3 regions of the Streptococcus nasisuis genome follow, and region 2 is predicted to be linked to each of the others. Evidence: predicted binding sites of a transcription regulator. Region 2 holds the regulator's gene; each other region holds the start of a gene.
The links. Region 2 encodes Rex, which represses fermentation and respiration genes when NADH is low (regulators of the CRP and FNR family bind a similar motif). Its sites were predicted from a motif close to TTGTGAANTANTTCACAA; they were not measured.
Positions count from the first base shown of each region.

Region 1 (10,233 bases), 1.0 Mb from region 2:
AGCTGAAAGTCTCCCTCCAGAGCCTCTGCCAGCTGGTAGAAATGAACCGACGAACTCAGGTTGCCATGCAGGAGAATCAAGGTTGGGCCAGTAGTCCCAGTTCTTGAATAGGCTAGGCGCTCACCATTTTTCAGTGTATGGTAGTGGATAGGATATGATTTCATATAATAACCCTTTCTTTGACCCCATTATAGTAAAAAATAATAAAAAATCAACTAATACTCTTCGAAAATCAAAACCATCCCTTGTCAAGAGCCTTTCAGCCTGTCGCCTTGAAATAAGTTAGTGATAGAGTTCTGCTGGTGGCTAGATTGATTTTCATTGAGGATAAATAAAATGACGAAAAGGAGTAGTACAATGACAAAAGTATTTGAAATTGGGCAGACGGGTCAGTTTGCTAAGACCATTACAGAGGCAGATGTGATCCTTTTTGCAGGGATTTCAGGTGATTTGAATCCTGCCCATGTCAACGAAGTTGAGGCTTCACAGGGCATGTTCAAGAAGCGGATTGCCCATGGCATGTTGGGTGCTTCCTTGATTTCAACCGTCTTGGGCATGTATCTGCCTGGTCCTGGCACCATCTATCTGGGGCAGGAGTTGAAATTCCTCAAACCCGTTGGAATCGGGGATACCTTGACTGCGACCGCAACCATTACAGCCATTGATGACAAGGGCTGGTTGACCTTGGAGACTATCGTGACCAATCAGGATGGTGTCAAGGTCATAGCTGGTCAGGCCAATGTTATCCCGCCAAAATAGGCTAGTCCAGACACATTACAATTTGTTATGGTTGACATAAGATTTTGTAATAGAAGAAGGATTGAAAAGGGTTTCAATATTTGGTATGATTGTGACAAAGATAACGAAACAGGAGGAACATGCAAGATGAATCGTGTTACAGAATTGTTGGGTATCCAGTATCCCGTTTTCCAAGGAGCCATGGCTCAGATTTCTCGTCACCAATTGGTCAGCGCTGTCTCAAACGCTGGTGGTCTGGGTATTCTTGCCTCAGGTGGCATGACGGCAGATGAGGTCCGAGAGGAAATTCGGAAGACCAAGGCCCTGACGGATAAGCCGTTTGCGGTCAATCTGATGTTGATGATGGACAATGTGGCAGAGATTGTGGAAGTCCTGATTGAAGAAGGGGTTAAGGTCGTGACCACAGGTGCAGGTACACCGAAACCCTATATGCCTCGTCTCAAGGAAGCTGGCATCAAGGTGGTCCCAGTTATTCCAAGTGTCAAGCTGGCCCTCAAAATGCAGGAATTGGGCTGTGATGCTGTAGTGGCTGAAGGGATGGAAGCAGGTGGTCACATCGGCGAAATGGCTTCCATGCCCCTGACGAGACAGGTGGCTGCTGCTCTAGATATTCCTGTGATTTGTGCAGGTGGTGTGGCAGATGGCCATGGTGTGGTCGCTGCCTTTGCCCTGGGAGCAGAAGGGGTGCAGATGGGGACCGTATTCCTCGCGGCAGAAGAATGCCCGATACCAGATAGCTACAAGCAGGCTGTGCTGGATGCGGTAGACACTTCAACTGTCGTGACTGGTCGCAAATTTAAGGCGCCGGTACGCTGTATCCGCAATGCTATGACAGACAAATATCTGGAAATAGAGGCTCAAGCTACTTCCCGTCATGATCTGGAAGAAATCACCATGGGGGCTCTTGCCAAGGCAGTCAAGGAGGGAGATGCTGAAAACGGCTCTCTCATGGCTGGACAAATTGCTGGTCTGGTCAATGACATCAAGCCTGCCAAGGCCATTATCGAGACAATCTTTACAGAAGCAGAGCATGTCTTGAAGAAACTCCACCTCTAATTTTTAAGACACTGCCAATTTCCTCTTTGGCAGGCTGGATTCAGAATCCGGTCTGCTTTTTTCTTCACAAACTTTCCGTTCTTCCTATTTTTATGCTTTCCAAAGTTAGCAATGGTAAGGATTCTTGTGTTTTCCTACTTTGTGAAATTCTATAATCTTCACTTATAGTCGTATTAATTTTTATTAAGTAGATTTTTATGTAATTTCGTTATATTATAATGTTGTCAACAAAATGTAAACGCTTTACACAAAGCAAAAAATACAAAAAGGAGTCTATTACCATGTCAGTTAAAGAATTAGCTAGAGAGTTGTACCCAGAAGATTTGTTCGGTTATGCCGAAAAATTGACGGAGGGTGAACTGAAAGTCTTGCAACACTTGCGCCAAGAATTAGAAGCACGTGTTCGTCCAGTCTTGATTGACAGCTATGAAAAAGCCCTGCTTCCACGTGAAGAAATCCTGGGAGCATTTGCAGCAGCCAAAATTATGACTCACCCAGATTTGTTCGTTGGTCGCGAAGGATCTTGGAAGGCTGGTGAGCTTTACAACGCCTTCCTCTACCTGGAAATGGCTCGCTTCGATCCGTCTGTTGCAACCTTCTACACAGTGCATGGCGGACTTGGTTACAATACGATTCTCATTGGTGGTAGCCAGGAGCAGATTGAGCGCTTTGGTACACCAGTTCGTAATTTTGAAGCACAGACCTGTTTCGGTTTGACAGAGCCTGACCATGGTTCTGACATTGCAGGTGGTCTTGCAACAACAGCTGAGCGTAAGGGTGATGTCTGGGTATTGAACGGCGAAAAACGCTGGATTGGTGGTGCTAAGACAGCAGACTTTATTCCAATCTTTGCCCGCGATGTGGAAACCAAGAAAATCAAATGTTTCATGGTGAAACAAGGTAGCCCAGGTCTTTCTGTGGAAAACGTGGAGCACAAGATTTCCCTCCGTATCGTAAACAATGGTCACATTACACTCAAAGATGTGGAAGTTCCTGAAGCAGACCGTCTTGTCAATATCAACGGCTATGGCGATGTAGCGAAAATCTTCGTTCGCACACGCGCAGACGTTGCTTACATTGCCATGGGTACAGCGGCTGGTGCCTTCAATGCAGCTCTGCGCTTGACCACAACTCGTGAACAATTTGGCCGCAAACTCGGTGGCTTCCAATTGGTACAGGAAAAATTGGCTCGTATGCAGGCAAATGTGCAGGCAGCCATTGCTTACTCCGCACGAATTGCCGAAATCCAAGAATCTGGCACAGAAGAAATGCTCAACTCTTCACTGGCTAAGCTCCACAACTCTCTCCGCATGAGAGAAACAGTAGCCCTGGCTCGTGAAGTCTGCGGCGGTAACGGTATTACCTACGAAACAGAAGTTGCTCGCTTCTTCACAGATGCGGAAGCTATTTACACCTATGAAGGAACACACGAAATCAATGCCATGATTGTGGCGCGTGAATTGACTGGAATCGGTGCCTTCGTCTAAAACTCACTGAAAATCCATCTCTCAGCTCAAGGCGACAAGCCGCAAACCTCCACTGGAGATTTGCTGGTCAAGGCATTTGAAAAGAGAAATGATTTTCTAAGTGTAAGCAATTTATCCGGGAGTGGGGAATCTCCTGCTCCCAGGATATTGGCTCTAGGGCGAAAGGAAAGGAAAAAGTATAATGGAAATTAAAAATGTTATGGTCATTGGGTCTGGTCAAATGGGCAGCGGGATTGCTCAGGTTTTTGCCCAATCAGGCTTCACTGTCTATCTCAATGATATTAAATTAGAATTTGTTGAACGTGGTCTAGCAGGTATTAAGAAACAATTTGATCGTGCTGTTGGAAAAGAAAAAATGACCCAAGAAGAAGCAGACGCAGCCTATGCACGATTGATCCCGTCGACAGATTACCAGGATGCCAAACATGTGCAATTGGTGGTGGAAGCAGCGACTGAAAACCGCGATATCAAGCTGAGCATCTTTAAACAATTAAACGAGATTACAGCTCCAGAAACCATCCTGGCATCCAATACCTCCTCCCTGTCTGTGACCGATATTGCTGCCGCTTCAGGTCGTCCGGACAAGGTGCTAGGTATGCACTTCTTTAACCCAGCTCCTCTTATGAAATTGGTCGAAGTTATTCGTGCCATTCAAACCTCTCCAGAAACAGCTGCTGCGGTAGAAGAAGTCACTGCAAAAATCAATAAAACAGCAGTGCGCGTGGCGGATTCCTATGGCTTTGTGGTCAACCGTATCCTGATTCCAATGATCAACGAAGCAATCTTTGTCTTGGGAGAAGGCGTTGCCAGTGCAGAAGAAATTGACACAGCCATGAAACTGGGTGCCAACCATCCGATTGGACCGCTTGCCTTGGCAGATTTGATTGGTCTGGATGTGGTGCTGGCTATTATGAATGTCTTGAGCAATGGCTTCGCGGATCCAAAATACCGTCCAGCTCCACTTCTTAAAAAAATGGTGGAATCTGGTAAACTTGGTCGTAAGACTGGTCAAGGATTCTTTACGTATTAGGAAGGGAGAAAAAAATGAGAGAAGCAGTAATTGTAGCAGCTGTTCGAACACCAATTGGCAGTTACGGTGGAAGTTTAAAAGATATATCTGCTGTTGATTTGGGAGTAACTGCTGTCAAAGGCGCACTCGAAAAAATTAACCTTGATCCTACTTTGGTGGATGAAGTGATTTTTGGTAATGTACTTGGTGCAGGTCTTGGACAAAACGTCGCACGTCAAGTTAGTATCAAATCTGGCTTGCCTGTAACGACTCCTTCCTTCACCATTAATAAGGTCTGCGGTTCTGGTCTGAAAACCATCAGCCTAGCAGCTCAAGCTATCCTTTTGGGAGATGCAGATGTTGTCATTGCAGGTGGTACGGAAAATATGAGCCAGACGCCGTATGTTATTCAAAATCAGCGCTGGGGTTCCCGCATGGGTGATAGCAAAGTGATTGATACCATGCTAAAAGATGGACTTACGGATGCCTTCGAGCCAATCCATATGGGGATTACTGCGGAGAATGTCGCAGACAAGTACAATATTACCCGTGAAGATCAGGATAGCTTTGCGGTTCGTTCCCAGGAAAAGGCTGTCGCTGCTATCAAGGCAGGTAAATTCAAAGACGAAATCGTACCAGTCCTGATTCCGCAACGCAAGGGCGATCCACTCGTCTTTGACACAGACGAATATCCACGTGAAAATGCCAGCATGGAAGGCATGGCTAAATTGCGCCCAGCATTCAAGAATGACGGTACTGTTACTGCCGGAAATGCCTCTGGTATCAATGACGGAGCAGCGGCTATCATTATGATGAGCAGTGAAAAAGCTGCACAATTGGGTCTGCCAGTCCTTGCTACTATCAAATCTTATGCAAGTGCAGGTCTAGATCCAACTATTATGGGTTGCGGTCCTATCTACGCATCCCGTAAGGCCCTGGATAAGGCAGGCTTGTCTGTCAGTGACCTAGATTTGGTTGAAGCCAACGAAGCCTTTGCGTCCCAAGCCTGCGCAGTCAATCGTGAACTAGGACTCAATCCAGATATTGTCAATGTAAACGGTGGTGCCATTGCCCTCGGTCACCCAATCGGAGCGTCAGGCGCCCGTATCTTTGTCACACTTCTACATGAAATGCAAAAACGTGATGCCAAATGCGGTTTAGCAACTCTCTGTATCGGTGGTGGTATGGGGATAGCCGTTATCGTGAGCAGATAGTACTCTTCGAAAATCAAACGCAGACGTTGTTGACTCGACTTGATATGTGAAAAGCTCAGGGTGTGCTTTTCAGCCCGTCGCCATAAAACCATAAGCGTCAGAGTTCTCCGCGTCTTCCTGATTTTCATTGAGTAACTTTCACCATTTGTAGATTATGTGAGGAAAGATTATGAAAAAAACACCAAATCGTTGGGTCATTTTGGCGGCGGCCATCTTGACCAACCTCTCCTTGGGAGCGGGCTATGCCTGGTCCGTTTTCCAAAAAGCTCTCTTGGAAGCCAATGCCGACCAAGGATGGGTACAGGCCCAGACCTCACTGGCCTTTAGTATCTCCTTTGCCATGGTTCCGGTCGGAATGATTATTTTCGGCCCCAAGGTTGATGCCCTCGGTCCTAAGAAATTTGTATTCTTAGGTGGTATCCTCTTTGGTTTAGGCATGTTTGCCACAGGCTTTGCAACCAGCTTGCCGGTTCTCTATCTGACCTACGGTGTCATCCTGGGTCTAGGTATCGGGTCTGCCTACGGTGCTGCCACTTCGGTCGCTTCCAAATGGTTCCCTGATAAAAAAGGTCTGGCTGGTGGTTTGACAGCGGCAGGCTTTGGTCTTGGTCCCCTGATTATCGGGCCAGTTGCTAAAGGCATGATTGGCGCCATGGGTGTTTACCGGACCTTCAATGTACTGGGTATTGCCCTCTTGGTGGTTATCTGTGCGTCTTCCCTGGTCATGGAAAAGGCTCCAGCAGCTGCTCCGACACCAGGTGCTGCAGCTCCGACTGGTAAGACCCATAAGGAAATGTTGCGTGAAGGCAATTTCTGGCTACTCTGGTTGATTTACATCCTCGGTGCGACCGGTGGTATGATGATTATCGGTGGTGCCGCATCCATCTCTGACCAATACAAGCTGGTCAGTGAAGCGACATTCTTTGTCATGCTGGTTTCCATCGCCAATACCTTTGGCCGGATTTTCTGGGGAGCCGTGTCTGATAAAATTGGTCGCTACCCGACCGTTGTTGCCATGTTTGCCGCAGTAGCAGGAGGGCTCTTCCTGACAGCGACCTTTAAAGGTGAAGGCAGTGTCCTGGCTATCATCGGTGTCATGCTGGTTGCCCTGTCCTTCGGTGGTTTCCTCGGTTCCTTCCCAGGTATCACGGCTGATAACTGGGGTGTGGCCAATGTAGGTACCAACTACGGCTGGATGTTTACGGCTTACGGTGTGGCTGCTATTGCAGGACCACAGCTGGGTGCTCGTCTGGCTCAAGCCAACAATGGAGACTACTCTATGGCCTTCTATATCGTCATCGGCATGGCCGTGGTCGGAATCTTGCTCCAGCTTTACTACATTGCTAAATCTAAAAAAGCTTCCTAACCTCTAGTGCCCGGAGAAATCTGGGTGCTTTTTTACTTTTTGGGAAAGCGTTCTTGATTACTTTTTGATGGTTGAACAACCTCAATAAATAAGTTAGTTTTCGCACAATTTCTATAAGTCCACCTAATACGACTATTAAAATTTCTTAAGTAGACGAATATGTAAATAGTTGATAAACTAATAATGTAAGCGTTTTACATTTTGTCAATAGATTGGTTGCATTGTTGACCCTAGGTGACCAATCACATCACACATTAGGAGAATGTTTATGAACAAAACTGTATTGTTGGACGTCAAAGATGGCATCGGTTATATCACCATCAATCGTCCAGAAGCATTGAATGCCCTCAGCTCACAAGTCTTGAAAGACTTGAATGAAGTATTGGATGTAGTGGAAACCAGTACAGAAATTGGTGTAGTCATCGTTACAGGTGCAGGTGAGAAATCATTTGTAGCCGGCGCAGACATCAAGGAAATGGATAAGATGACGCCGACACAAGCCTTCGAATACATGACCTATGCCAATGATACTTTCTCCAGACTAGAACATCTTCGCCAGCCATCCATCGCAGCAATTAACGGATATGCTTTGGGAGGTGGTATGGAATTGGCTCTGTCAACAGACATTCGTCTGGGCCATGAGAAAGTGTTGTTGGGCTTCCCTGAAGTGACACTTGGAATTATACCAGGATTTGCAGGAACCCAACGGATGCCACGCCTCATCGGCATCAGCAAGGCCAAGGAACTCATTTTCACGGCTCGAAATGTAAAAGGACCAGAAGCAGTCGAACTCGGCATACTCAATCGCCTGGTCCCAGCAGAGGAATTGATGCAGGAAGCTGAAAATCTAGCAAAATCTATTTTGAAGAATGCTCCGTTGGCTGTCGAAAAAGCCAAACATGTCATCAGCGTGGGAACAGAATTACCACTGCAAAGTGCCATCCGCTTGGAAACAGAAGCAGAAGCACTCCTCTTCTCAACAGAGGATAAAAAAGAAGGCATGGGCGCTTTTGTTGAAAAACGAAAAGCAGTCTTTACACGGAAATAAGTAGCTTTGACGAGGAGAAAAAAATGGCAAAAATTGTAACGCTCAAAGAAGCAGTATCGCTGGTACAACCGGGACACATCGTGGGAATCTCAGGCTTCCTCGGTGTCGGTGAACCCTTTGAATTGATCGATGGCTTGGTGGAACAAGGCACAAAAAACCTGACTCTGACATCTGTCGTAACCTCCCATCCTGGTAAGGAAGTCGGAGTAGGTCGCCTCTGCGAAAACCACCAAGTATCCAAATACATAGCAGCCCACGTCGGAACCTCACCAGGTGCCCAAAAAGCCTACTTCAGCGGTGAGATGGAAGTTGAATTCACACCGATGGGTACAGTGGTTGAACGCCTCCACGCTGCAGGTGCAGGTCTAGGTGCCGTATTGACACCGACAGGCGTTGGAACCATCCTAGAAGAAAAACAAGAAAAAGTTGTCCGCAACGGCCGTGAGTACCTAGTCTATGATCCATTGAAAATTGACGTAGCCCTAATCAAGGCCAGCAAGGCAGACAAGTACGGAAACCTTTACATTGAAGGAACCACTAAAAACATTTCATTGCAACTGGCCCTGGCTGCCGACACAGTCATCGTTGAGACCAATGAGGTGGTAGAAATCGGAGAAATCAAGCCGGATGATGTCTATATTCCTGGTATTTTAGTAGATTATGTCGTCCAAGGTTTGACAGCACAAGAACACCATGAAATGATGGGTGCTCTCTGGACAGAAACGAAGAAACTAGCAGGGGTGTAAAAATATGAAAGCAAAAGAAGTTATTGCACGTCGTGTCGCTTTAGAATTCCATGACGGAGACGTTGTCAACCTGGGATTCGGTATTCCAAACGCATCTGCTGACTATATCCCAGCTGGAGTGAGCGTTATTCTCCAAGCTGAAAATGGAGCCCTTCGTTTCGGTGAAACCCCAGGCAAGGACAACTACCATCCAAATATTGCCAACTCAGGTGGTGCTCCCATCACCCTTATGCCAGGAGCTTCAACCTTTGATATCCAAACATCCTTTGCCATCATCCGTGGTGGTCACGTGGATGCGACTGTGCTTGGAGCCCTTGAAGTTAGCCAGGACGCCAGCATTGCCAACTGGATTATTCCAGGAAAATTCGCGCCAGGCATGGGCGGCGCCATGGACCTCTTGGTTGGTGCCAAGCGCGTGATTGTGGCCCTGCAACATGTCGATAAAAACGGTGAATCCAAGATCCTCAAAGAATGCACCCTGCCACTGTCTGCCAAAGGAGTGGTATCCATGGTCATCACCGAATTAGCCGTATTTGAATTCCAAGATGGCAAATACCTGCTCAAGGAAGTAGCTCCTGGAGTGACGGTAGAAGAAGTCCTAGAAAAAACAGCAGGTGATGTGGTCGTTGCTGACAATGTCATCACCATGCCAATCTAGGAAAGCATTTCCGCAAACCTGACTTTACTAGCTACACTTACTAGCAACAAGACAATGGGACGGTTCTTGAGGTCGGTTTGATAGATGTTAAGTACAAGAAATATCCCAGTAGTCAATTTGCTGGGATTTATTTGTGAAATTCGAGCAGATTTATTTAAAAATATTCAGTAACATGATATAATAAATCGAGGAATTTATCGTTGTCTACTAAAAAACACATTGAAACTTTAGTTACCAGATTTTTTAGGGCAAAACGATAAACAAAACATGAAAAAACATCACCTAGCTATCAGTTCAGATAGGTGAGACAAGATTATATGAAAAACGCTTGTCCAAAAGGACAAAGGAGGATATGCTATGGGAATGGATATTGTTCAAATGGGGTATTTTATCAATATTGTTGAGAACAACTGTAATCTATCTCTAGCCGCTAAGAAGATTCATATCAGCCAGTCAGCTCTCAGCCAGTTCATCACCCAGTTTGAGACCAATGAAGGGCTCCAGCTCTTCCATCGGAAAAATGGTCGCCTGGAAAAACTGACCGAGGCAGGTGAGCGTGTCTACCGCTTTGCCACCGAAATTGTCGAGAAATACGAAGATATGCAAAGCATGATTCAGACCGAGTCTACCAAGCAGAAGGGCACCATCCGTCTGGGTATTCCGTCTTTGATATTGCGGGTCTATTTTGCCAATATCCTGCCGGACTTCCTGCTCAAACACCCAAATATTGATATCCAGATTACCGAAGGAGGAGGAGTGGACCTCAACCGCATGTTCCTGGCTGAGGACCTCAACTTTGTCGTGGTCATTGAGCCGACCTCCCTGGATAGCCAAAAATACGAGCAGCACATCATCCAGATGGACGAATACGTGGCTTTTATGGACAAGAA
Region 1 covers NZ_CP162268.1:1,934,082-1,944,314, reverse strand. The annotation lists gene AB1F57_RS09820 (alpha/beta fold hydrolase) at 1-164, opposite strand, end outside; gene AB1F57_RS09815 (MaoC family dehydratase) at 358-759, shown strand; gene AB1F57_RS09810 (nitronate monooxygenase) at 886-1,815, shown strand; gene AB1F57_RS09805 (acyl-CoA dehydrogenase family protein) at 2,097-3,302, shown strand; gene AB1F57_RS09800 (3-hydroxybutyryl-CoA dehydrogenase) at 3,484-4,332, shown strand; gene AB1F57_RS09795 (acetyl-CoA C-acetyltransferase) at 4,347-5,525, shown strand; gene AB1F57_RS09790 (OFA family MFS transporter) at 5,695-6,891, shown strand; gene AB1F57_RS09785 (enoyl-CoA hydratase/isomerase family protein) at 7,160-7,939, shown strand; gene AB1F57_RS09780 (CoA transferase subunit A) at 7,963-8,685, shown strand; gene AB1F57_RS09775 (3-oxoacid CoA-transferase subunit B) at 8,690-9,343, shown strand; gene AB1F57_RS09770 (LysR family transcriptional regulator) at 9,707-10,233, shown strand, end outside.
Region 1: the regulator Rex is predicted to act here: its motif matches at 849-866, upstream of AB1F57_RS09810 (nitronate monooxygenase).

Region 2 (10,233 bases):
TCAGAAGATCGCCCAGTTACTCATCGAAAATCAAGCAATGACACATATTGCACACAGGCTAGCTATCTCAACATCATCAGTTATGAGAAAGCTCAATGAGTTCAAGTTTGAAACGGATTGGAATACCCTACCTGAGGTGATGAGTTGGGACGAGTATGCCTTCAAGAAGGGGAAAATGAGCTTCATCGCTCAAGATTTCGACTCCCTAAATGTCATCACCATTCTCGACGGAAGAACTCAAGCAACCATCCGAAACCACTTTCTACGCTATCCTAGAAAGGTTAGAAATCGAGTCAAAGTGATTACCATGGATATGTTTAGTCCCTATTATCAACTTGCTAAACAGCTTTTTCCGAATGCAAAAATTGTACTCGACCGCTTTCATATTGTTCAACACCTTAGCCGTGCTATGAACCGTGTCCGTATTCAAATCATGAATCAATTCGACAGAAAATCGCAGGAATACCGTGCTTTGAAACGCTACTGGAAATTGATACAACAAGATAGCCGTAAAATCAATGATAAACGATTTTATCGCCCTATGTTTCGAATGCATTTGACTAACAAGGAAATCCTGGAAAAACTCTTGTCTTTCTCTGAGGAACTACGACAGCACTATGAACTCTATCAGCTTCTCTTATTCCATTTCCAAGAGAAGAACTCAGACCATTTCTTTGACCTAATTGAACAAGAAATAACCACTGTTAATCCTATTTTCCAGACGGTATTTAAGACATTTCTAAAGGATAAAGACAAGGTTTTGAATGCCCTAGAATTGCCTTATTCCAACGCCAAACTGGAAGCTACCAATAATCTCATCAAAGTCATTAAAAGAAATGCCTTTGGTTTCAGGAACTTTGAGAACTTTAAAAAACGCATTTTGATTGCTTTGAACATAAAGAAAGAGAGAACGAAGTTCGTCCTCTCTAGGTGTTAGCTTTTCATCTACCCACTACAGTTGACAAAGAGCCTAAATTGATTTGTCAAAAGGGTAGAATTTCTATCCTTTTTTCAATTTTTTTACGAACAGATAGGTGAGGAGGATTTTATGTATCAAATTGATTTTAAGGAAGAAGCACTGATGCCCCGTGAACGCTTGTTAGAATTGGGGCCGGAACGCCTGAGTAACCAGGAACTCCTGGCTATTTTCATCCGTACGGGTACAAAAAAGGAGCCGGTTTCTATCTTGTCCAACAATCTACACAATCAGCTGGAAAATCTGGCGGCTCTAAAGGATTTGTCTATTGAGGAATTGCAGAGCTTGACTGGGATTGGTCGGGTCAAGGCGATTGAGATAAAGGCCATGATTGAGCTTGGTAAGCGCATCAATCAGTCTGAGATTTTGCTCAACGATCGTATTTTGGGTAGTGAAAAACTGGGGCGTAAAATGATTCAGGAGATTGGACAGCAGAAGCAGGAGCATTTGGTCGCCCTCTATCTCAACACTCAGAATCAGGTCATCCACCAAAAAACAGTCTTTATCGGCAGTGTCAATCGCAGTATTGCAGAGCCCAGGGAGATTTTGCATTATGCAGTCAAGTGTATGGCGACCTCGATTATCATCGTTCACAATCATCCGTCAGGCTCTGTACAGCCGAGTAAAAACGATTTGCTCTTTACTGAAAATTTGAAGGATTCTTGTGAGACTTTGGGTCTGGTTCTCTTGGATCATCTGATTGTCGGGCAGAAGGACTATTATTCTTTCAGGGAAGAGAGTGAATTATTTTAGTATCAAAAAACAGGGCTAGTCGAAACTAACTCTGTTTTGCTCTCTTATTCGCCTTTTCTCATAAAATATAGGAGTGTTTGCAGTTCGCTGGTCAAATCCACATATTGGACAACCACATCTTTTGGTACAGAGAGGTTAACTGGTGAGAAGCTGAGGATTCCTTTGACACCGGACTCAACTAGCACATCAGCTACTTCCTGGGCTTTAACACTTGGGACGGTCAAGATGGCAGTTTGTGAATCAGCCTCGGCAATCCGTTCCTTCAATTCAGAAATGGCATAGATTGGAATAGATTCATCAACTGTGCCCACAGCTGGATTATCATCTGCCTCAAAAGCCATAACAATCTTCATTTTGTTTCGCTCGTGGAACTTATAGTGGAGTAGGGCACGTCCCATGTTACCAACCCCTATGAGCATAACGTTGGTGATGGAATTGTCATTTAAAATTTCAGCAAAAAATTCCATCAATTTTTGGACGTCATAGCCAAAACCACGGCGACCTAGTTCACCAAAATAAGAAAAATCACGGCGGACAGTTGCAGAATCAATTCCGATAGCTTCTGCAATATCTTTTGAGCTGGCCTTCTCAATATTGCTAGCGTGGAATCGCTTGAAAATGCGGTAATATAAGGAAAGTCGCTTAGCCGTGGCCCGAGGGATGTCAGCGTTTTTTATGTTCTTCACTCTTTTCTCCTTCTAGCTGTAGGACACCGGTTACTGGTCAGATAGATTTCACAATCTTTTGTAAATCGTATCAAAAATTTGCAAGGGATTGCAAAACCGATAACATCACTATCAGCTTGTTTGTTAATTCACTTCTTTCTTCTATTTTAGTCTATGTTTGTGAAAAAATCAACAGATTGATTTGAAAAAAAGACCAAACAACTTGGTCTTTCTATAGGGTTTGAAAATAGCGATAGAGGTCTCCGACGGTGCCTTGGAAGTCAAGAGCTTGTCCGTCCTTGAGAATGCGGGTAACAGGGTAATAATCTGGTAGGGTGACACAGCCTGCAAAGGCCAATTTAGCCTCATCCAGATTATTAAATTGTTGAACCCGTTCTAGTTTGTAGGCATCAGTGTAGTAGATTTCAATCATCTTAGGCCTCTTTTGTAAATATATCTCGGTCGACCAGGCTATCCATGAGGAAGTAGAATTTTTCCTGAATAACTGGATTGCTGCCTGGTTTGAAAATGTTAATCAAACGAAGACCAGACTTGTCTGTGATGTTGATTTTAAAACCAGTCAAATCTTGGTTGATGATAATTTTCAAGAGGAAACCTTGCCCAGAATTGGGAACTTCTTCTAGTAGGCGTTCCAGCTGATAGTGGCCAGCCTTGGTTTGCTCAAAGGTATTGTCACGTAGGGTGTATTTTTTGATACCAGAGCTGATATGATAGGTAAAGTTACAATCTTTTAAGCGTACAGTTTTTTCAAATGCCATTTTATCCTCCTATTATCTTGTGTAATTCAGTGATGAGTGCATCAATATCAGCAGTCGTATTGCTTTCTGAGAAACTGATGCGGATGGATTCTTTCAGTCGTGGAGAATCTTTTCCATACATAGCCTCAAGGACATGACTGTTTTGTACAACACCTGCTGTGCAGGCAGAACCACTTGAAACTGCGATTCCGGCTAGATCTAGGCGCATGAGAACCTGTTCATTGAGTTGACCAGGAAAGCCCAGATTGATGATATGAGGAAGGTGGTCGCCAGTTTGATTGATGTAGTAGTCAGTGTCGGCCAGGTGGTGGATGAGGTGTTCTTTTAGGGAAGTGATGTATTGAAGATCTTGGTCCCTTTTAGCAGTTTGCTCTTTGAGGGCTGTGGCCATCGCCGCAATGGCAGGGAGGTTTTCTGTTCCTGCACGATGTTGATTTTCTTGCTTACCGCCATGTATGAGTGCATCAAATTTAGGCAATCTTGAATAGAGGAAACCAATACCTTTTGGGCCATGAAATTTATGGGCAGCAGCAGATAGGAAATCAATTCCCAGTTCTTCAGGTTGGACAGGCAATTTTCCCATGACCTGCACTGCATCAACATGGAAAACTGCCTGGTGGTCTGCTAGTAACTGTCCAATTTCTTGGATAGGGAGCAGTTGGCCAGTTTCATTATTGGCAAACATGGTGCTGACCAGAATGGTGTCTGGTCTAAGTGCATCTTTGATCTGCTGGGCTGTGATGATTTGGTCGATTGGCTGGATATAGGTCACTTCAAAGCCAAAACGTTCCTCCAGATACTGCATGGTATGGAGGACTGCATGGTGTTCAATGGCAGTAGTGATAAGGTGTTTGCCCTTGTCTTGATGGGCCAGAGCATAGCCTTGAATGGCTAAATTATTGGCCTCAGAGCCTCCAGATGTGAAGATTAAGTTATCAGGACGGACCGACAAGATATCAGCTATATCCTGTCGTGCCTGTCTGAGAACCTGATTAGCCTTGCGACCAGCACCGTGGATGCTAGACGGATTGCCATAGATGTCTGCAGCGACTTCCGTCATCCTTTCTAGGGCAGCCGGTGACAGGGCAGTCGTAGCTGCATTATCTAAATAAATCAAGTGTAACTCCTAGTTTTATTTAAGTGGGCTGTTAAATTTGAAAAGTGGGCTGTTAAATTTGAAAAGTGGGCTCAATGGCTGGTGTTCTTGAATGCGGTGGATAGCATCAGCAATCAAGTCGCTAGCCGTAATGAAAGCAATATTATTAGGATGTTGTTCCTTGCTGGCTACAGAGTCTGTGACCAAAATTTCCTTGATAGGAGAGTTATCCAAGAGTTCCGCAGCAGTCCCAGCGAAAAGTCCATGACTGGCAACGGCGTAAATTTCAGTTGCACCACCGTCTTGAACAATTTTGGATGCTTGAGAGAAAGTGCGGCCTGTATTTAGAATATCGTCGACCAGGATGGCTTTCTTCCCAGCAACATCACCGATGATATAGCCTTCGGCACGTTCCGAATCGTCTTGGGCGTAGTCAATGATTGCAATCGGTGCATTCAAAAATTCTGCGATGTTACGAGCGCGCTTGATTCCTGAATTTTTTGGACTAACGATGACCACATCGTCGTTGCAGAGGCCTTTTTCCATGTAGTAGGACGCAAAGAGTGGCTCTGTCAGGAGATTATCCACTGGAATATCAAAGAAACCTTGAATCTGTGATGCGTGGAGGTCCAGGGTCAGAACGCGGTCGACACCGGCTTTTACCAACATATTTGCTACTAGTTTAGCAGTGATTGGTTCGCGTGGAGAGGCTGTGCGGTCTTGACGAGCGTAGCCAAAATACGGCATGACAGCGGTGATGGTGTTGGCAGAGGCACGCTTACAAGCGTCAATCATAATCAAGAGTTCCCACAAGTGATTGTTGACTGGGTAGCTAGTTGATTGGATGATATAGACATCAACACCACGGACTGATTCCTCAATGTTAATCTGGATTTCACCGTCAGAAAATTGACGTGAAGACATTTTTCCAAGAGGAATACCGGCTGATTCTGCAATTTTTTCAGCGATATCACGGTTACTGTTGAGCGAGAATAATTTAATGTTATGTTCACCAAGTGGTTGTACCATTTTGACTAACTCCTTTTTATAACCCTACTTTTTCATAAAAGCAATGAAACATAGATAGATTTATTTTACCAAAAAAACGGACAATTTTCAGTAGTAAAGTCAAAAATCAGCCTTATTGGGCTGATTTTATCTGGGCTGCGGTGCGGGCGACCTTGCTGCTGGCGTATTTGAATTGGATGGATTGTTTTTTCAGGTAGTCGTCAAAGAGGATTTTGCCTACTTCGGCATCGGCCACTTCAACCTCTAGTTCATAATCATGGATGCCGGCATAGTCATTTTCATCCAGGGCCATGAGACCGATAGAGGTCTCTTTTTCATAGCGTTTGGTGGTCAAGCTACCCCAGACGGCTAGGTTATCAAGAGGGACATCGGTGGCTGAAATGATGTCAGTAATCTGTCCTTTTGGTAGTTGAAAATTGGTCAGCAATTTTCGTGCAGTATCGATGTCTAGAGCTTGATTGTATTCCTGATTGCCAATCTCCTGGGGAATTTTTAGGGTCAGCTCTGCCATGTCCTCAAAGGTCCGAATACGGAGGGAAAATCGGTTGCTTTTCATATCTAAGTCCGGCGTGTCTATGTAGTGATTAGTCTGCATGACAGGCTGGACATCTGCGAAATCGGGTAGCAGTCGAAGATATTCAGATTTGGTTAATAATGTTTTGTACTCAATTTCCAGATGGTTTTTCATACTGTAAACCCCTTTCATATGGTATAATAATCTTTGTGTTATTCTAATACAATTTATAGGATTTGACAAGAAAGGAGCCGTATGGAGTTTAATTGGGAAGAATTTTTAGACCCCTACATTCAGACTGTCGGGGAGTTGAAAATTAAGCTGCGTGGTATTCGAAAGCAGTACCGCAAGTTTAACCGCCATTCTCCCATTGAATTTGTGACGGGGCGGGTCAAGCCTATCGAGTCTATTCAGGAAAAGATGGCTCTGCGGCATATCAAGCTGGAAAATCTGGCCCAGGACATGCAGGACATTGCCGGTCTGAGGATCATGGTCCAGTTTGTGGATGACATTGAGGAGGTCTTGGCTATTTTGCGCAAGCGCAAGGACATGCAGATTGTCCATGAGCGGGACTATATCAAGTACATGAAAGCATCGGGCTATCGTTCCTATCATGTGGTCGTTGAGTATCCGGTGGATACGATCAATGGCAGCAAGACCGTCCTAGCAGAAATCCAGATTCGAACACTTTCTATGAACTTTTGGGCGACTATTGAACATTCGCTAAATTACAAGTATAAGGGAAATTTCCCTGAGGAAATCAAGAAACGGCTGGAAATTACAGCCAAGATTGCCTACGAACTAGACGAGGAGATGCGTAAAATCCGCAACGACATTCAGGAGGCTCAGGCTCTTTTTGACCCCGCCCACCGCAAGTTGAATGACGGTGTCGGAAATAGTGATGATACAGATGAAGAATATAGATAGAAAAAAAATCGCTCTGCTCGCCAGCCGAAATCCCAAGAGTGAGGCGGTGTCCAAGGAACTTTGGACCAAGCTCAAAGAGGCGAATTTTATCCTGACACCCAAGAATCCAGATATTGTCATTTCCATTGGTGGAGATGGCATGCTCCTGTCGGCCTTTCATAAGTATGAGAAACTCATCGATAGGGTCCGCTTTGTCGGTATTCATACGGGGCATCTGGGTTTTTACACGGATTATCGAGATTTTGAAGTGGACAAGCTAGTAGAGAATTTGAAGTTGGACAGGGGAGCTCGTGTTTCCTATCCCATTCTTAATGTCAAGGTCAAACTCAATGATGGCCGGGTAATCACGGCGCGTGCCCTCAATGAGGCGACTATCAAGCGCCTGACCAAGACCATGGTGGCTGATATTATCATCAACCATGTTCCCTTCGAGCGTTTTCGTGGGGATGGCATATCGGTATCGACACCGACTGGTTCAACGGCCTACAATAAGTCGCTGGGGGGCGCTGTCCTTCATCCGACTATTGAGGCTCTGCAGATTGCAGAAGTGGCCAGCCTGAACAATCGGGTCTACCGGACGCTAGGGTCATCAGTCGTAGTACCGAAAAAGGACAAGATTGTTATCGAGCCCCAGCATGATGACCGCTATTCTATTGCAGTGGACAATAAGACCTATGTCTACGACAATATTAAGAGCATTGAATACCAGATTGACAATAGTAAAATCCATTTTGTCGCATCGCCCAGCCATACTAGCTTTTGGAATCGGGTCAAAGATGCCTTTATCGGCGAGGTGGAGTAATGCGGTTTGAATTTATAGCAGACCAGCACACCAAAATCAAGACCTTCCTTAAGAAACACGGGGTGTCCAAGGGATTGCTGGCTAAAATCAAGTACACTGGTGGTGCTATTTTGGTTAACGACCAGCCACAGAATGCTACTTACTTGCTTGATATTGGCGATAGGGTTACAATTGATATACCAGCTGAAGAGGATTTGACAGGTAGTTTGGAACCTATTTCCTTTCCCCTGGACATTGTCTACGAGGATGACCATTTTTTAGCTATCAATAAGCCGGTGGGCTATGCCTCCATTCCTAGCAGTCTTCATTCGTCGACCATTGCCAACTTTGTCAAGGGTTACTTGGTCGAGCAGGACTATGAAAACAAGCAGGTCCACATAGTGACTCGTCTAGATAGGGATACATCTGGGGTCATGCTCTTTGCCAAGCACGGCTATGCCCATGCTAGATTGGACAAGCAATTGCAGGCAAAGCTTATCCATAAACGCTACTATGCTCTGGTCAAGGGTGAGGGGAAGCTGGATGCAGAAGGGGAGATTATCGCTCCGATTGGTCGACCGGAAGATAGTATTATTACCCGTTGTGTGACTAAGACGGGTAAATATGCCCATACTTCCTATAAGGTGGTCCAGTCCTGGGGCGACATTCACCTGGTGGACATTCAGTTGCACACTGGTCGAACACACCAGATTCGTGTCCATTTTTCCCACATTGGATTTCCTTTGCTAGGGGATGATATGTATGGTGGCAGTTTAGAATGTGGTATTCAACGTCAGGCCTTGCATTGTCACAATTTGGCTTTTGACAATCCTTTTTCAGCCCAAAGGATTGACTTGGAAGCTCCACTTCCAGACGATTTTCAGGCTGTTATTACATCGTTAACTAATAAATAATATTTAAAAGGAGAATTTAAATGGAAATTCGGAATTTATTTGGTGAAATGAAGCAAAAAATCGTAGGTAAAAAACTACGTATCGTTTTCCCAGAAGGTACAGATGAGCGCGTCGTGCGTGCAGCAGCTCGTTTGAAATTTGAAGGTTTGGTAGAGCCTATCATCCTTGGTGTGCCGGAAGATGTTCATACTTTGTTGACAGACTTTGGTTTCTCAAACCCTGGGATCACAGTTATTGATCCTAACAATTACGCAAACTTCGATGCCATGAAGCATGAATTTGTTACTCTTCGTAAAGGTAAAGTTGACGAAGCACAGGCCGATGAAATTTTGCGTGATGTCAACTACTTTGGTGTGATGTTAGTGCAAATGGGATTAGCAGAAGGTATGGTTTCAGGTGCAATCCACTCAACTGCTGATACAGTTCGTCCTGCTCTTCAAATTATCAAAACCAAGCCAGGCGTTAAGCGTACATCAGGAGTTTTCTTGATGGTGAAAGACCAGCACAAGTTTGTCTTTGGTGACTGTGCAATTAACATTGAACCCGATGCTGAGACCTTGGCTGAGATTGCCATCCAATCAGCAGAAACGGCTAAGACATTTGGTATCGATCCTAAAGTGGCTATGATTTCCTACTCAACAAAAGGGTCAGGTTCAGGTCCACGTGTTGATAAGGTTGTCGAAGCAACTCGTTTGGCTCAAGAACTCCGTCCAGATCTTTTGATTGACGGTGAATTGCAGATGGATGCTGCCTTAGTACCTGATACAGCTCGCTTGAAAGCACCTAACAGTCCAGTTGCTGGTCAAGCCAATGTCTTTATCTTCCCAGCAATTGAAGCAGGGAACATTACTTATAAGGTAGTGGAGCGTCTTGGTGGTTATGAAGCAGTTGGTCCAGTTTTGCAAGGTTTGAACAAGCCAGTCAACGACCTTTCTCGTGGATGTAGTTCAGAAGACGTCTACAAACTTGGTATTATCACAGCAGCTCAGGCTGTAGACGCTTTGTAAGCTAATGACATTTATCCTACGATATGTCAGGGATTACCTGAAAGAAGTTACGCTAGCTCCTCTCTTCAAACTGTTGGAGGCCTGCTTTGAACTCCTTGTTCCCTTGGCTATTGCCCATATCGTTGATACTATTATTCCACATGGCAATCAGGGGGACCTGGTTGCTATGCTTTTACTCCTGACAGGGTTGGCAATTGTGGGAGTTCTAGTATCTATTTTAGGGCAATATTATTCAGCCAAGGCAGCAGTTGGGGTGACCAAGCAGTTGACAGAGGACCTGTTTGAAAAAGTCTTATCTTTGCCGCAAGCTAGTCAGGATACTTTGTCCCGCTCATCAATTTTGACGCGCTTGACCAGTGATACCTTGCAGATTCAAGCAGGAATCAATATTTTCTTGCGCCTGTTTCTACGGGCTCCGATTGTGGTCTTTGGTGCTTTCTTCATGGCCTTCTATATCAGTCCTAGCCTTTCTCTCTATTTTCTGGGGATGATTGCTGTTTTGCTGGTGATTGTGGCAGGTATTACGGCGGCTGTCAGTCGCTATCTCTTATCGATTCGTAGAGATTTGGACAGCTTGGTAGGGCAGGTGCGTGAAACGGTTACGGGCTGGCGGGTCATTCGTGCCTTTGGCCAGGTAGCGAGAGAAGTTGCTCATTTTCAAGCACTCAATCTGGCCTATAAAAATAGACAGTTACAGGCTGGTTACTGGTCTAGCCTGCTGTCGCCACTGACTTTTCTGGTGGTTAATGCGACCTTGATGATTTTGATTTGGAAAGGAAATCTAGCCATTTC
Region 2 covers NZ_CP162268.1:924,620-934,852, forward strand. The annotation lists gene AB1F57_RS04695 (ISL3 family transposase) at 1-937, shown strand, start outside; gene radC (DNA repair protein RadC) at 1,049-1,729, shown strand; gene AB1F57_RS04705 (redox-sensing transcriptional repressor Rex) at 1,774-2,415, opposite strand; gene AB1F57_RS04710 (DUF4649 family protein) at 2,627-2,827, opposite strand; gene AB1F57_RS04715 (DUF1831 domain-containing protein) at 2,829-3,173, opposite strand; gene AB1F57_RS04720 (cysteine desulfurase family protein) at 3,175-4,290, opposite strand; gene AB1F57_RS04725 (ribose-phosphate diphosphokinase) at 4,306-5,298, opposite strand; gene AB1F57_RS04730 (CYTH domain-containing protein) at 5,411-5,986, opposite strand; gene AB1F57_RS04735 (GTP pyrophosphokinase family protein) at 6,068-6,739, shown strand; gene AB1F57_RS04740 (NAD kinase) at 6,723-7,541, shown strand; gene AB1F57_RS04745 (RluA family pseudouridine synthase) at 7,541-8,434, shown strand; gene pta (phosphate acetyltransferase) at 8,455-9,441, shown strand; gene AB1F57_RS04755 (ABC transporter ATP-binding protein) at 9,446-10,233, shown strand, end outside.

Region 3 (10,233 bases), 410 kb from region 2:
CAAGCTCGCCTGTTTTTAAGCAGGTATTTGGTCGCGATAATGTCGGAAGGACTCATGAATTGCCTTTATCTACACTTTGAATTGAGTTGCATTTTAGCAACTCATTTTTTCTACCATTTGTCAAGTCCATCAAGGTATTTGACGAAAAATATTTTGAGTTCAATAGTCAAAATAAGGAAATTGTTTTCTTTTGGACTAAAGTTTAGTGAAAAAAGTGTATACAAAACCAACACCTTATGTTGAAATTTTTTGATAAGGTGTTACAATGATAGAGCATAAACAGTTTTATCGATTTTGGGTTGAAGCGTAATCGTAAAGTTTGTTATGCATAATGAGGTAATACATTGTCCGAATGAGTCGATGTATGGAGGCAATCGTGTGTGGCTTGGTTGAAGTCGTTTGCGATTGTCTTTTTCGTTTCTCATAAAAGTCTGCGATATGGCAAGGATTAGTGTGACTAGCTGAAGCGATATTGTGAATGCACTTGAACAGAATCTTTCTAGCGTAGGGATTGCCACGCTTGGTAATGTGCTCCTTAGCGAGGAAGCTTCCAGATTCATAGTGTCTTAGGTCAATACCGATAAAGGCATTGATTTGATTGGCAGACTGAAAACGGCGAATATCTCCCAGTTCGCCAATAATACTTGTTGCAGTCGTCTCAGCGATACCAGGAATAGAAAGCAGAATCTCATATTCTGGTAATGGCTGAGCTAGTTCCACCATTTCGTCTAAGACAGTTTGTCTCTGTTCAGAAAGTCTAAGCAATTCTTTTGCATAGTAACGCACCTCTTCCATGATCGGAGAGGTTTTCTTAACGGCACAATAAGATTGATTAGCTAGTGCTGTCAGCTTCTCAACTAAGTAAGCCACACGCTTGTCAGAAATCCGTTTTGAAGTGGACAGACGGATGCTCTTTGAGAGTTCATCCTTGCTTAACTCAAGCACGAAGTCCTTGCAAGGAAAAGCTATAACTAAGTTCCAGTATTGTTCCCCAGTTGGTGTTGACAAGATAGTTTCCAATTCAGGGAAAGTGACCTGTAAGACCTTGTGCAGGCGGTTTTTAGCTCGAACGATGTCCTCAGTTAAGTTCTGATAGAATCGACTGAGATCCCGCAAGTTTTGGTAGACTTCTTCTTGGACATACGTCGATTTACGATTCAGTACAAACTGAGATTGAGCTAGTTTTTCGGCGTCAATTTGATCTGTTTTTCTCACACGCAAGCTATCCAGTTGCTTCTTGGCTTCTAAGGGATTGAGTCGTGTATAAGCGTAGCTATGTTCATCCAGAAAAGCTTGAAGACGACGAGAATAGACGCCTGTTGCTTCAAAGATGATTTCTGGCTTGTGGACGGTTTTCAAATCGCCAAGTAGCCGAGAAAAGCCAATGGCATCATTGGACATGGTGTAGTTATGAACCTTCTCGCCGTTGACTAGAATGGCTACTTCTGAACTTACCTTACTCACGTCAATCCCAAATACTACTCGCATGATATTACCTCTTTGTCTTGAATGATTCCTTGTTTTAGTGATGTCATTTTCAATACTCGACGTCTGGCGTCCCACATACTTTGATAACATTCTTTCTAAAACAGGTGCCTTGCCAGTTTTTGATGCGACGTCTAGCGTCAAAAGAGTTCTCGACTTAACAAGACACCTCTACTTTATCATAAAGAAAAAGTAGTGAGTACTTTCTCCCGTCGGAGATTTCCTCACTACTAATCTTAGTATGTTTTTGATCTTAGTCAATTCAATTGGGTTGAAATCCGCTGAATTTTGATTTATAGGCTGGGAACAATTATATATTTAGTCGAAACCAGAATAGGCAAGAAAGATTTCCGATGGAGTTTTGGATGCAACCATTTACAAAAGTTCTTGAATCTGAATTGGGACATTCATTAGTTGAGATGCAAAAGAGTAGGAAGTAATTTTATAAAACAGGCTATTTTAGAGAGTAACGGAAGTTTTAAATAGCTCAATCAAATGGTATAAACTATAGATGCTAAATTATTAGAATAGTGTACCAAACTTCCGTATCAAATTTTGTATCTCAATGTTTCAATATAGAAACAGTATATGTTTTATAGCATCTTATCATGTGTTTTTTTTAACAAACTATTGCAATTTGAATGGAAATCGCGTATAATTAAAATACAATATATCAATAAAATAATTAAAAGGAGTAGCGTATGTCAACATTTTATGTACCTTCTGTAAACCTAATTGGTCGTGGTGTTATCAATGAATTTGGTACACATGTGGCAGAGTTGGGTTTCAAAAAAGCACTGGTTGTGACGGATCATTTTATTGCCTCAAGCGATATTTTGCCGAAAGTTACGGCATCATTAGAGGCAGCATCGATAGATTTCGTTGTCTTCAAAGAAGTTGACCCAAATCCTTCTACGAAAAATGTATACGATGGTTTAGCAGTTTTAAAAGAAAATGAGTGTGACTTTATTGTTTCTGTGGGTGGAGGATCACCTCAGGATGCAGCGAGCTGTATCTCTGTTATGGCAACAAATGATAAGTCTCCACAAGAACTTGAAGGTCTCCATAAATCAGATCATAAAGGTCTACCTGTAGTAGCGATTAATACAACTGCAGGGACATCGGCTGAGATTACCATTAACTATGTCATCACTGACGAAGAACGCAAAGTAAAAATGGTTATGGTTGACAAAAACAGTCTCGCACTCATGTCGGTTAATGACCCAGAGCTCATGTTAACGAAACCAGCTGATTTAACTGCCGCAACTGGTATGGATGCGTTAACACACGCTATTGAGGCCTTAGTAACACCAGGAGCTTACGATGTAACAAAGAAACTTTCCATTGGTGCTATTGAATTAATCAATGAACACTTGCCAAAAGCAGTAGCTGATGGTCAGGATATTGTAGCACGTGAAGCTATGGTGAATGCAATCTTCCTGGGAGGGATGGCCTTCAATAATGCAGGACTTGGCTACGTACATTCGATGGCTCACCAGCTAGGAGCTGTCTACCACTTGCCACATGGTGTTTGCTGTGCGATGTTGCTCCCAATTATTGAACGTGAAAATGCAAAACGAGTTCCAGCTGCCTTCCGAGATGTTGCCAAGGCATTCGGTCTAGTAACAGTTGGTAAGACTGATGAAGAATGTGCAACTTTTGCTATTGAGAATATTGAACGACTGTCAGAAACAGTAGGTATTCCAAAAAAATTAACAGAATTAAACATCAAGGAAGAGGAATTTGATTTTGAATACCTATCTAAGAACGCTCTCCTAGATGCCTGTGCACCAGGGAATCCATTTATGCCAACTTTAGAAGAGACAATAGCTTTTTATAGAGAATTGTTCTAATACATATCTGAACATTAACAAAGACCTGTGGGTAACTACAGGTCTTTTTGGATAGAGTGTAGTTTCGAATGTGCCCTTATATGGGACTTCAAATTTGAATGTTAAAAGAATAAAAAGTAACAAATGTTAGAGAGTTAGTGTAGCGATAAAGAATCAACAGTCAAATTAACGAGTTGAATGATCGAATCAATCACATTCGTGTGTAAGAAACTAAAGTTTTTCAAACATGTTCGATTAATTTTCAAAGTAGAAGAATGATTTTCCTCTCGCTGACTAAACTACTTAAGTTGAGGGCTTTCAAGAATTTCACTAATAGAACAAAAACGGCAATAAAGATTAAATCGTGGTATAATAAGAATTAGTTATATTTCTCGAATAGCTATCAGCCACGATATATTTCAGCCAAAATTTCACCTAAAATAAAAAAAAATTTTCAAAAGTTTACCCTGATTTTGAACTTTTGACTATTAAGAAAAAGGTAAAGTATTGGCATATGAACTGTCATGGTAATCGAAATTTTGGTGCCTATTTGGTGCCTAGATGAAAAATTTAGAAGTCGAGGGGCTCAAACCCTTGCTACGAAAGGATTTTCACTACATGGCAATTATTCAATGGTTTATTGGACATGTATGTAAAGCCAATAAAATTGAAAGAAAATTTGGTACCTTTTTTTAGAATTAACTCAGCGTAAAAGCCTGATTCTACGGGCTTTTTTAGCTTTCCTTTATAATTTTTTAACATTTTGACTTACACTAAAGAATTAGTAAGTATATTGCTATTTAATCAAATATTCTCAATACTTTTAACTATTTTTGGTTTATTTTTTGGTTTGATTATATCAATAACTCTCTTAAATCTATCATGCATCATTCGTTTTAAACTTATCGAGCAATCAAAATTCTTCTGGTTGCTTTTCTTTTTAAAGAATTTTATAGGAGGTGTCTATGAATGCTCTCTTGTTTGATGAGCGACCTATTGTCGCAAATCCTGTCTTGGCCAGAGAAATAGGTTTGAATGAAGCAATTGTACTCCAACAAATAAATTTCTGGCTAGAAGTAAATAAACAAAATGGGAAAAATTTCCACGATGGTAGATATTGGACATATAATTCGATTCGGGCTTGGCATGAGTCCGATTTTTCATATCTTAGTTATGAAACAGTTAAGAGGACTTTTTCAAAACTCGAAAAAGCAGGTTTTCTTTTAACTGCTAATTACAATAAAGATCCAAGAGATAAAACCAAGTGGTATTCATTGGACTTAGAAAAAATTTTTGAATTACAGGAGATGGTAAAAATAAAAAGAAATCAAATTGCAGAGAAAGCATTGGATGAAGGAATAAATTCTACATTAACCAATGCATTAGGTCAAAATGACCCAATGGAAAAGTTCAATTTGACCCAATGCACTCGTTCTAAAAGTTCTACTGCATTAGTTCAGAATGACCCAATGCATGGTGTCAATTTGAACCAACCATTACCAAATAATACAACAAATAATACAACAGATGTTACTTCATTTTATATCAATCAATCTATTGAAGAGGGGGATGAACTTGAGAAATTAAAGAAACAAGTACAGTATGAATTATTAGTACAGTCAGGGTGTCGAGAAAAATTATGTGAATGGGATGAGGTTTTACCAGTTATTGCTGATGTGTTTTATCAGCATGATGGAACAATTTCAATCAATCAGATGCGATTGCCGATTGACTTTGTAAAAGATAGATTTAGACAGCTGACAATGTATCATATTGACTACATCTGCGAGTGTTTATCAAAGGTCGATACAAACATTCGAAATATCCGTGCTTATATTTTAACAACAGCTTTTAATGCACCTCAGACTATTGGTGCCTATTATTCAAACCAAGTGAAACAAGATTTTGGAGGAAATAACTTATGATTTCAAAAAAATGTAAATTTTGTCTGCGTAAATTAACAATTGGACTGGTTTCTCTTTCCATAGGACTTATATGTCTTAATTCCACACAACTTTCACCTGTAAATTCATTTACAGTATATGCCAATGAAGTAATTTCTCATCGAAATGATGTAGACGGGAGTAGTAAAGATTGGGGTACTCTAAATGGGAATCAATTCGTTGTTGATTATACAGATACAAGTTTGGAGATTTCTAAGGGGGCACATTCGAGCCTTACTGAGAATTATCAGGCTATTCGTATTCCTGAAGCTTATACATACAAATTATTATTCAATGGACAACCTAAAACTTTGTCAGATTTTAGGCGTGATAAACTCGGTAAGCTAATCGCAGAGATTGATGGACGTGAAGTTCCATTATTAGATTATGGAATGGTTGAATATCAATTGAACCGTTATTTAGGTCAAGATATTTATAATATATACGGGAACCTTTCTTACACTGCATATGCTTTTCTAACAACTCGAAATTCTCATCACGGGTATTTTGAATTGACAGAAGCAGACAATGTACTGGATACAAATGGTCAATTAGTCACAGGATTTTTTCAGACTCCACAATACTATGAAATGGCTTCAGCATATCAGAAATCAAATGCAGGCTATTTAAAAGTGCAGGTTGGTGACAAGGAGTTATCAACTAACATCATTGATGGTAGACTAAAGGGGTTGAAATCAGCTACTAAAAAATATTTCTTAGTTTTAAATAGTGAGTTTTCAATAGAACCACAAACAGGGAAATCAATTAAGCATTTGAAAGAACTTACTGAAGAGGAAGTTCAGCAATTGAATGTGACCGACCAAAAAGTAAATTCAAATATTGAATTTATAATTGACGGAAAAACATACAAGACGAGTGGAAGAATCAACTCATGGAAAAACTCTACAATCAATCCGTTAAAAACTCGTCTTGCAATTATGTCGATTGGTGATGGAAGCAACCTACATGGATTTGATTTATTTGCTTCTAATCACAACTATATTGAGGCTGTTGAAAAAGTTGATAACACTCCTGTTATTCCTGAATCAATTTCTAAGAAAATTGAGTTTGTAACAGAGGATGGAGAAAAAGTTGGTGACGGCCATACAATAACCGGCAACAGAGGGGATGAGGTAACACTTGAAGTGACACCACCTAATGGATATGTGTTTGCAAGTATTCCTCCAACAAGAATTTTACTAAAAGATAATAGCCCATATCAAATTATTGTGAATGAGGTAGTTGGCCAGGAGACTGTTGAAAGGAAAGAGGAAATAAACTACCAGGTAATACGTCAAGAAAATTCAGAAATGTATGAAGATGAAGAAGTTATTGTTAGTAAAGGTAGTAAAGGTATCAGAATAATTCAAGAAACATTCGAAACAAGAAAAGGTACTAGAACACAAAAATTGCTTGATACGAAAACTATTATAAATAAAGAAGCGGTAGACGAAATCATTCAGTATGGGACGAAACAAATTGAAGATGAACAAGTAATAACAAGGACAGAGATTGTACCATTCGATGTAATTGAAGAATCAGATCCAAATATGTATGAAGGTGAAGTTGTAATTGTTACTGAGGGTCAGAACGGTGAGGTAACTATTCATGACCACTATAAAACGTTTAAGGGTGTAAGAGATCCTGAACCATTTAATTCAGAATCTACTGAAACGAAAATAAAAGTTAATAAGGTTGTAAGAATTGGAACTAAGAAAATAGAAGGAGAGACTACTGAAAAAAACAGTGTAATAGCCCCATTTGGAGTTCTTGTTGAGGAAGATGATTCGTTGTTTGAGGATGAGCGAATTATTGTGAGAAATGGCGTTCCAGGGCTTGTAGATTTAGTTACAACTTACAAGACAAACAAGGGGGAGAAGGTTGGTGACCCAATCAATATATCTGAAAATGTTGTAAAAGCACCAGTTGATGAAGTGGTCAAAGTGGGAACAAAACCAATAGAATCTATCACTAGTTCTGAAAAATTGCTTGATATTCCATTCGAAGTGGAGAAAAAAATAGATGACACACTTGAAGAAGGTATTGAGAAAACTATTCAAGAAGGTAAAAACGGTCAGAAAAGAGTGATTGTTGTTACGAATTACCTAAGAGGTGTTCAAAATGGTGACGTCCAAATTGAAGAGGAAGTCATTTTGGAACCAGTAAAAGAAATAATATTGGTTGGTACAAAGAAGGTACAAAAACAGAATCAAACTCCGAACAAAAACGAGACTGATGATAATTCAAAATCTCCAATCCTACCACAGGTAACAGAGAGTGAAAATGGTAAACCAAAAAATCAAGAGTCCAATCGATCTGTATCAGATTATCCAGAGAAATCTAAAAAGAAACTTAGTCAAACGCAAGCGAATGGTAATGACAATTCTGGCAAGAAAATAGTGGCTGAAAAATTGCCCGAAACTGGTGATACAGTTGTAAATCCTTTTCTAGTCATAGTAAGCAGTTTATTGTGCCTAGTTACTTCAATAGGGATGATAATGTGGAAGGATAAGAAGTCAGATGATAAATGAGGATGTTGGAAATCGTTTAGTTACATTAAATCTTCGTCTGGCGAAGGTATCAGCTAAATTGATAGTAGCAGCTTTAAAAGTATTGGCTAAGGAGGCAGAATCAAAAAAGTTATCAGTTAAACAATATTTATCACAAAAAAGTGAACAAGGAGAGGTTCCTTTAAAATATTTGGTAGGCAAGGGAACTCTAGAGAATATTCCTATGAAGCAGCCTGAATTACTTGAGTTAAAGAAGGAGTTAAATAAACATGGTGTTCGGTTCTCCATTTTAAGAAACAAAGAGAACAAAAACTTTGAAGTATTTTTTCAAGCGAAAGACACAGCAATTTTAGAACACTCATTCAAACAAGCAGTTCAAAAAGCTGAAAAGAAAGCAAGAATCAAGCAATCAACCTTGAAAAAAATCAAACAGTATCAAAAATCTCTTGGAGAACAGATTATCAAACCGAAAATCAAACAAAAACATCAGGAACAGTCATTATAGGAGGTGATAGGATTGAAGTAATCGAACAAATTAAACTTGACATTCTAAATAGTATTCCAATAGGAGATAGGCGAACACTTATTAAGAGTTTAATTCCCTATCTTCTTTTTTTCTATCTTGGAACCTGTTTAGGCCATCATATCCGAAGTTTTAAAGGGGGTGATGTATTAGATAGGCTATTTCAAGCAATTTTAGAAATTGAATCTATGAGTTGGTTATTCATTCCGAGTTTTGATGATTTGCTACTCGGTTTAGGTTTATCTATAAGCGTTTGGGGAGTGATGTATTCAAAAAAGCATCATGCAAAAAAATTTAGACACGGAGTTGAATATGGTTCTGCAAGATGGGGAGATGGGAAAGATATTCAACCTTATGAGGACCCAATTTTTGAGAATAATATCTTGTTGACAAATAGCGAAAAGCTAACTATGAATTCCCGACCGTCAAACCCAAAGTTTGCCAGAAATAAAAATATTCTGGTGGTAGGTGGCTCAGGCAGTGGTAAGACTAGATTTTTTGTCAAACCCAATCTTATGCAAATGCATTCTAGTTACTGTGTTACTGACCCAAAAGGAACGATAGTTCTAGAATGTGGCAAGATGTTAGAAAACAATGGTTATCAGATAAAAATCTTAAATACTATCAACTTCAATAAATCCATGAAATACAACCCTTTCGCATATTTGAAAAGTGAGAAAGATATTCTCAAGTTAGTTCAGACAATCATTGCAAATACTAAGGGTGAGGGTGAAAAAGCTGGAGAAGATTTTTGGGTCAAGGCTGAGAAACTTTATTACACGGCACTTATTGGTTATATCTACTATGAAAGTCCAAAGGAAGAACAAAACTTTAATACTTTACTTGCAATGTTGGATGCTAGCGAGGTGCGAGAAGATGATGAGAATTTTAAGAATGCTATTGATTATCTATTCTTAGCTTTAGAACGGAAAAAGCCTCATCATTTTGCTGTTAAACAGTACAAAAAGTATAAGTTAGCAGCTGGGAAAACTGCAAAATCAATCTTGATTTCTTGTGGTGCAAGGTTAGCACCTTTTGACATTGAAGAGTTAAGAGAATTGATGAGTGAGGATGAGTTAGAATTGGATACTCTTGGTGACCGAAAAACGGCACTCTTTGTCATTATTTCAGATACAGATGACACATTTAACTTTGTGGTTTCCATTATGTACTCGCAACTATTCAATTTACTCTGTGACAAGGCGGACGATGTTTATGGAGGTCGATTACCAGTACATGTACGTTGCCTATTAGATGAATTTGCCAACATTGGTCTAATTCCACGATTTGAAAAGTTGATTGCTACCATTCGTTCTCGTGAAATTTCTGCTGCTATCATTCTTCAAGCAAAATCTCAACTTAAAGCCATTTATAAAGATAATGCAGATACAATTATCGGAAACTGTGATACCGAGTTATTTCTTGGTGGCAAAGAAGGAACTACTCTGAAAGAATTAGCGGAGAATTTAGGTAAAGAAACAATCGATCTATACAATACTAGTGAAACTAGGTCCAATCAGAAATCATTTGGTCTGAATTATCAGAAACTAGGAAAGGAGCTAATGTCACGCGATGAGTTAAAAGTCATGGATGGTGGAAAATGTATTCTTGAGATTCGTGGTACTCGGCCGTTTTATTCAGATAAGTATGATATTACCAAGCATAAGCATTACAAATTATTAGAGGATTTTGATAAGAGAAACAAGTTTGACATAGAAAAGTATCTCAAGAAAAGAGGCGGAGTCAAACTTTCTGAGAATACAAAGGTTATTCAATTGTAGGAGGTTGCTTATGAGGATTAGAGCACCACCAACATATACAAAACGTAAAGAAAAAAATAGAAAGAGGAAAATTATGGAACATGAAATGATAAATATTAACGCTCATCTTGTAAAAGATGTTGTGTTTTCAAGTTTTGATTCCGAGGACGGAATTGTCCC
Region 3 covers NZ_CP162268.1:1,339,419-1,349,651, forward strand. The annotation lists partial or broken gene AB1F57_RS06770 (DNA polymerase) at 1-65, shown strand, start outside; gene AB1F57_RS06775 (IS110 family transposase) at 286-1,488, opposite strand; gene AB1F57_RS06780 (iron-containing alcohol dehydrogenase) at 2,187-3,338, shown strand; gene AB1F57_RS06785 (DUF6017 domain-containing protein) at 4,283-5,242, shown strand; gene AB1F57_RS06790 (G5 domain-containing protein) at 5,239-7,791, shown strand; gene AB1F57_RS06795 (PcfB family protein) at 7,781-8,275, shown strand; gene AB1F57_RS06800 (VirD4-like conjugal transfer protein, CD1115 family) at 8,287-10,074, shown strand; gene AB1F57_RS06805 (single-stranded DNA-binding protein) at 10,148-10,233, shown strand, end outside.
Region 3: the regulator Rex is predicted to act here: its motif matches at 2,094-2,111, upstream of AB1F57_RS06780 (iron-containing alcohol dehydrogenase).